DNA from 2 places in the Brachybacterium sp. AOP42-C2-15 genome. Region 2 is predicted to be linked to the other one. Evidence: predicted binding sites of a transcription regulator. Region 2 holds the regulator's gene; the other holds the start of a gene.
The links. Region 2 encodes HrcA, which represses chaperone genes, less so after heat shock. Its sites were predicted from a motif close to TTNGCACTCGNNNNNNNCGAGTGCNAA; they were not measured.

Region 1 (3,400 bases), on a different contig from region 2:
AGGCGACGCCCCTGGTTGCTCGGAGGCTCGGTGGTGGGACTGCTCGGCAGCGCCGCCATGGCCTGGGCGCCCGACCCGCTGACCCTGGCAGCGACGTGGATGCTCACCCAGGCCGGGTACAACGCCGTGTTCGCCGCGATCAACGGCCTGCTCGCCGAAGGCCTCGCCCCCACAGACCGCACCCGCGCCGCCGGTATCTTCTCCGCCGCCGCCTTCCTCGGCACCGCCCCGGGGCTCCTCGTGGCGGCCCTGCTGGCCGAGAACGTCCGCGCGATGCTGCTGGTGGCCCCCGTCGCGGCCCTGGCGGTGATCGTGCCGCTCGCGCTGCGGGTGCCAGATCCGCCACTCACGGCGCGGCTTCCTGCGGTCCCGCGCACGCCCCGGCGATGGCTCCGAGCAGTCAAGTCATCGGACATCTCCACCGCGCCGTTCCTCACCGTGCTCGCGATGCGCTTCCTGTTCTCGCTGCAGCTCTCGGCCGGCCTCGCCTTCGCGCTGTACCTGTTCCTCTCCCGCTGGTCCCTCGCCGAGGGCGCGGCCGTGCGCGCCACCTCGCTGACCACCTTCACCGGAGTCGTGGGGGTGGTGGCCGGCTCCATGCTGCTCACCTCCTCACGGTGGCGCAACACGCGGATGACACCGGTGCTCGGTGTCGCGCTGGTGCTGCTCGCCGCCGCGATGCTGGGCCGCGCCCTCGCCCCGACGCTGCTGGTCTTCCATGTCGCCACGGCCGTGGCGGGACTCGCGATCGGGCTGGGCATGACCGCCACCCGCTCCCTGGCCTACGCCCTGCTGCCGGCGTCCGCAGCGGGCTTCGGGCTCGGGCTGGTGGGCGCCGCCGGGAGCCTCGCGGGGCTGATCGCGCCGCTGGCCGCTGCCGCACTGCTCACGCTGAGCACGAGCTGGGGAGCGGCGGACCCTTACACCGGGATGTACACGCTGCTGGCCCTCCCGGCGCTGCTTGGCCTCGCCCTGCTCCCCCTCACCCGGGCGCCGAGCGCTTCCCAGCAGTCCCTCGCGGAGGTCGTTCCGTCCTGAGCCGAGGCGCGCAGCGGTGGGGACGCACGACGATTGCTGTCGCGTCGTGCCGGGGGCGGTCGCTCCGCGCTGCCGCGCGTGCGGTGACGTGCCGCTACGCGGCGCGGGTGTAGGCACCGAGCACCTTCAGCGCATCTCTCAGCGAGTCGGCGGGGAACGGGCCGACGGTGACTTCGTCCCCGTCCGTCGTGCAGGTGAACCAGATGCCCCCGGCGTCCGTGGTGAGAGTGAGAGCGTCACCATCGGGATCGGTGAGCTCGGCGACGTCGAGCGGCAGCATGCGCTCGGGCGCCGCACCGAACCGGTGGGCGGTGATGGGTTCCACGGGGGTCACAGAACTTCTCCAAAGAAGAGCGGGGACAGAGCCCCGCAGACGGGCGTGCTGCCGGATGCCGTAAACGGGCAGGCGGGCAGCAGTGCGGTGAAGTCAGTCTTGAGGAGGAATCGCGCCCGCGCGCTCCGTGCGCCGCCGAACCGCGTCTTTTCACCCCCGGCTCACCCACGAGGGCCATCGGCCGCTCGGGCGAAGGGCTGCGCCGATGGACGCTGAGAGGCTCTCCTTGGATCCGCCCCCGCTGATCCGCCCCGCGCGAGGCACGAGACCCTGAGCGCTGGACCTCGGGACCCTGGAACGATGCCTTCTCCTCGGCGGCCGGGCACCCCGGCGAACCGGCTCCGCGCCGCCGCGAGGCCGTTCCCGAACTCTGGCACTCTCGCCCGGAGAGTGCTAATCTGCTCGTACTTGAGTCGGAGGGACTCAAGGTTCGGCGACCACCGGACGACCGGGGGTCACATCAGAGAGGAGAAGCAATGGCCACCACCGATCCGTTCCGAGAGATGGAGCGATTCGCGGGCACTTTTCTCGATGCTGGACGTCGGGGACCGCGGCAGATGCCGATGGATCTCTACCGCGCCGGCGATCACTACGTCCTCGCGGCCGATCTGCCGGGTATCGATCCCGGTTCGGTTGACGTCGACGTGGACGGTCAGCTCCTGACGATCCGTGCGGAGCGGACCCTTCCGAAGGACGAGGGCGCGCAGTGGATCACGCGCGAACGCACGGGCGGGACCTTCCTGCGCCAGCTCAGCCTCGGACAGGGCCTGGACACCGAGCGGATCTCCGCGAGCTACAGCAACGGTGTGCTCAGCGTGAGGATCCCGCTCAGCGAGAAGGCCAAGCCTCGCAAGATCGAGGTCACCGCTGACAGCCCACCCGCGCAGATCGAGTCCACCGCGACCTGAGGCTCCCCCTGCTGCCGGGCCCCGGCATCCCACGATGCCGGGGCCCGGGCAGCACCGACCTTCCCACGGCGAGCGAAGGAGTGACAGCCATGCATGACGAGCTCACCGCGGCGACGGTGCGCACCTGGGTGGACGGATGGGCCCGCACCCGGGAGTACGAGGTGGTCCATGAGGGCACCTCGCACACCGTCGGTCCGCGCACCGAGCACGGGGATTCGGAGACCGTCCTGTTCCGCTGGAGCGAGGACGAGCTGCGCAGGGCGACCTCCTCTGTCGCGGGGAATCCGGGTCACCTGCTGACCCTCATCTCCGAGGTCGGCGAGGCGCCGCCGGCCCTCGGAGAGACCGGCGATCTCGAACTGATCAGCGATCAGGAGAGACTCATGGTCACCGATATGGAGCTGCAGGACGTCGAGGCCCCGATCGTGCCGGACTCCTGCACGGTCGCCCGCGAGACGTTCGACGGCTGGACGCTCCTCACCGTCATCCAGGCGGGCCGTGTCGTCACCCGAGGACGCATGGCGGTGGTCGACGGCTGCGCCGTGCTCGACCGGATCTACACCGCCAGCACGCATCGCCGGCGGGGTCTGGGCACCTTCGTCACCCGCACGCTCCTGGCGATCGCCCATGAGCACGATGTCGACACGGGCCTGCTCGTGGCGACTGGACGGGGCGTCGAGCTCTATGAGCACCTCGGCTGGACGCCCCTCGCGGACGTGCGCGTCCTCGGCGCCCCGGGGGCGCGGAACCGGCGCCGGCCCTCGCACGCCCAGATCGACGAGGAGCTCGGCTAGCGCAGCCGAGCGTCGGCGTCGATCCTCGCTTCGACGAAGCGCCCCGGGTTCTTCACCCGCCTCTTCGGTCGCTGATCGGAGTCACACGAGCATCGCGTCGTACCCGGAGCGGAAGTCCGGATGCCGGAGCTCTCCGAGCAGCTCCCTCATCCGCGCCCCGCTCAGCACGGTCCCGTGGCCGGAATCGGGGTCGGCGGCGGGCGGGACCGGCAGGCCGAGCCGGAAGGCGAGGTGGGTGACCACCTCGCCGAGGCGCGCGGGCGCGCCGTCGACCGCGTGCAGCAGCACCGGCGGTTCCGGATGCGCCAGCAGGGCGAGGAGCACGC
Region 2 (3,400 bases):
GGCGTGCCGCCGTATCGACCGGGGGTTAACCCCCAGTCAGGAGTGGTCCACGGTCACGAAGTCGATGAGCTCCTCGATGCGGCCCGAGAGCGTCGGCTCGACGTCAGCGTAGGAGCGGACGGTCGACAGGATCCGCTTCCAGCCGAGTCCGATATCGGACTTGTCCGCATGGGGCCAGCCGAGCGCGGCGAGGGAGCCGACCTTGATGTCGGTGCCCTTGGGGATGTGCGGCCATGCCGTGAGCCCCACCCGGGCGGGTTTGACCGCCTGCCAGACATCGACGTACGGGTGTCCGACCACCGTGACATTGCCTCGGGCGCCAGGCAGCGCCATGACCTCGGCGGCGATGCGGGACTCCTTCGAACCCTTCACAAGATGATCCACGAGGATCCCGAGCCGGCGCCCGGGAGAAGGTCCGAACTCACGCACGCGCTCGGCGAGGTTGTCCGCGCCCTCGAGCTGTTCGACGACGATGCCCTCGATGCGCAGGTCGTGGCCCCACACCTTCTGCACCAGCTCCGCATCATGGGTGCCCTCGACCCAGATCCGGGAGGCGCGGGCGGTGCGTGCCTTCGCCCCTTCGACGAAGACGGACCCGGAGGCGGAGCGCCGGCGCACGGGTGCGGAGGCAGTCGCGACGGCGCGGGTGAGCACCACGGGCTGTCCATCGATCATGAAGCCGGGACCCAGCGGGAACGTCCGGCGGACGCCGCGGCCGTCCTCCAGCTCGACCACGAGCTCTCCGGCGATCTTCTCCACGCGGGTCACCGCGCCGGTGAACCCGGTGGAGGCCTCCTCGGCGACCAGGCCGCGCTGAGCGGGGACCTCGCGGGCCACGGGACGGCGACGATGATGGGCGGGCGGACCGGAGGACAGCACGTCGCGGCCGTACCGGTCGGGGAAGTCAGCAGGCACGCGCGACACCGTACACCCGTGGCGAACGCCTCCCCGCGCAGCGCGCCGGGGCGCGTAGGATTGGCACCTGGCATGAGAGAGTGCCAAATGAGAGACCACGACTTTGGACGCACGCAGCGCAGGAGGTGAGCGAGACGGACGCCCGCAAGCTCCAGATCCTCGGCGCGATCGTCGAGGACTACGTCTCCACCCGCGAGCCCGTCGGCTCCAAGTCGCTCCTGGAACGCCACGAGCTCGGGGTCTCCGCTGCGACAGTGCGCAACGACATGTCGCTGCTCGAGGAGGAGGGGCTGATCCATCAGCCGCATACCTCGGCGGGGCGTGTCCCCACCGACAAGGGCTACCGCACCTTCGTCGACCACGTCGCCACCATCAAGCCGCTCTCCGCCCCCGAACGCCGGGCGATCCGTACGCTGCTCGAGGACTCGGGCGATGTCGAGGAGCTGCTGGCTCGGACCGTGCGGGTGCTGGCGCAGCTCACCCAGCAGGTCGCGATGGTGCAGTACCCGGCCCGCAGGCAGGCCCGGATCCGGCATGTCGAACTGGTCAAGGTCGCCGACTCCCTGCTGCTGGTGGTGCTGATCACCGAGTCCGGCCGGGTGGATCAGCGCACCGTGCCTATCAACGCCGGCAAACCTGCCGAGTACTACGCGGTGCTGCGCGACCAGCTCAATCGTGTCGTCGCAGGCCGCGAGGTCACCGACCTCGCCACGCCGCTGGAGGACTTCCTCGAAGCGCTCACGCCCCCGGAGCGACCGGCCGCCGCCGAGGTGTCCGAGGCTCTCGCCGCGCTCGCAGCGACTCGTGCCGAGGGCCGGATCATGATGGCCGGCACCGCGAACATCGCGCGATCGGCTGAGGACTTCGCCCGTGACGTCGAGCCGTTGCTGGACGTGCTCGAGGAGCAGCTGGTGCTGCTGCGCCTGTTCACCGAGATGCACGCCTCGCCGGGCGCCGTCGAGGTGCGCATCGGGACCGAGCTCCAGGACCGGGCGCTGCATCAGGCCGCGGTCGTCGGCGCCGGGTACGGTGTCGGCTCGCATGTCGCGATCCTGGGACCCAGCCGGATGGATTACGTCACCGGCATCTCGACCGTCCAGGCCATCGCCCGTTACGTCTCCCGCTTTCTCGAATAGCCTCGGGCGGGCTCCGCGGGCTCACCCCCGCCCGGCCGCCCATGCCACTCGACGCCCCGTGCCCGCCGCCCGCGGCACCGACTCCCCGGTAAGGACCCCACTGCAGTGAACGACGATTACTACGACCTCCTCGGCGTCTCCCGCGAAGCGACGACTGATGAGATCAAGAAGGCGTACCGCAAGCTCGCCCGCACGCTCCACCCGGACGTCAATCCGGACCCCGAGGCGGCCGAGAAGTTCAAGCGGGTCTCCCAGGCCTACGAGACCCTCTCCCATGCGGACAAGCGCCGGCAGTACGACATGGGTGGCGGCCCGGGCATGGGCGGCTTCCCCGGTGGCGGCGGTGGCGGCTTCGACTTCAACGACATCTTCGACATGTTCGCCGGCGCCTCCGGCATGCGCGGCCGCAACCAGGGCCCCGTGCCCCGCCAGCGACGTGGCGGAGATGTGCTGCGCCGTGTGAAGATCGACCTGCGTGACGTGGTCTTCGGCACCGAGGAGAAGGTCACCTTCCGCACCGCAGTGCTGTGCGAGCGCTGCACCGGTTCCTGCTGCGAGCCCGGCACCAGCCCCACCCGCTGCACCGCCTGCAACGGCTCCGGCCACGTCCAGCGCGTCGCCCAGTCGCTGCTGGGCCAGATGGTCACCATGGCACCCTGCCCCACCTGCGAGGGCCACGGCGATGTGATCGAGAGCCCCTGCACCGGCTGCTCCGGTCATGGCCGCACCGCCTCCGAGCGCACGGTGACCGTGCGGATCCCCTCCGGTGTCGAGAACGGCACTCGGATCCAGCTGCGCGGAGAGGGCGAGACGGGCGAGGCGGGCGGGCCCTCCGGCGACCTCTTCGTCGAGCTGGCCGTCACCGACCACGAGATGTTCGAGCGGTCGGGCGACGACCTGGTCACCACGATCGCGGTCCCCATGACCACCGCCGCGCTCGGCGCCACCATCCCGCTGGATACCTTCGACGGCCCTCAGGATCTCGATGTGCGCCCCGGCTCGCAGCCCGGTGAGGAGATCGTCCTGAAGGGGCTCGGCGTCACCCCGCTGCGCCGCGAACGCCGCGGTGACATCCGCGTGGTGCTCGATGTGGATGTCCCCACCTCGCTCACCGAGGAGGAGCGGGATCTGCTCCAGCAGCTCGCCGCGCTGCGCGGCGACGAGACCACACGCCGCACCAAGGGCCACGGCCCGTTCGCGAAGCTCCGCGAGCGCCTGCGCGACTTCTGAGACCGACGGGAGAGCACCTGATGCCCACCACGCCGCCGAGCTTCCTGATCCTCGACGACACCCTGGCCGCCGTCGTCGCGGGCGATGCCCTGGTACTGGCGGGCGACGAGGGCCGACAC

Region 1: the regulator HrcA is predicted to act here: its motif matches at 1,743-1,769, upstream of ACT3SQ_RS10060 (Hsp20/alpha crystallin family protein).

What each region holds. Positions count from the first base shown of each region.
Region 1 is NZ_JBQSWK010000015.1:18,709-22,108, forward strand. Features, by position in the region: gene ACT3SQ_RS10050 (MFS transporter) at 1-1,038, shown strand, start outside; gene ACT3SQ_RS10055 (hypothetical protein) at 1,133-1,372, opposite strand; gene ACT3SQ_RS10060 (Hsp20/alpha crystallin family protein) at 1,849-2,280, shown strand; gene ACT3SQ_RS10065 (GNAT family N-acetyltransferase) at 2,370-3,074, shown strand; gene ACT3SQ_RS10070 (sugar nucleotide-binding protein) at 3,156-3,400, opposite strand, start outside.
Region 2 is NZ_JBQSWK010000022.1:29,935-33,334, forward strand. Features, by position in the region: gene ACT3SQ_RS12590 (DUF3097 domain-containing protein) at 37-915, opposite strand; gene hrcA (heat-inducible transcriptional repressor HrcA) at 1,041-2,051, shown strand; gene dnaJ (molecular chaperone DnaJ) at 2,157-3,281, shown strand; gene ACT3SQ_RS12605 (16S rRNA (uracil(1498)-N(3))-methyltransferase) at 3,302-3,400, shown strand, end outside.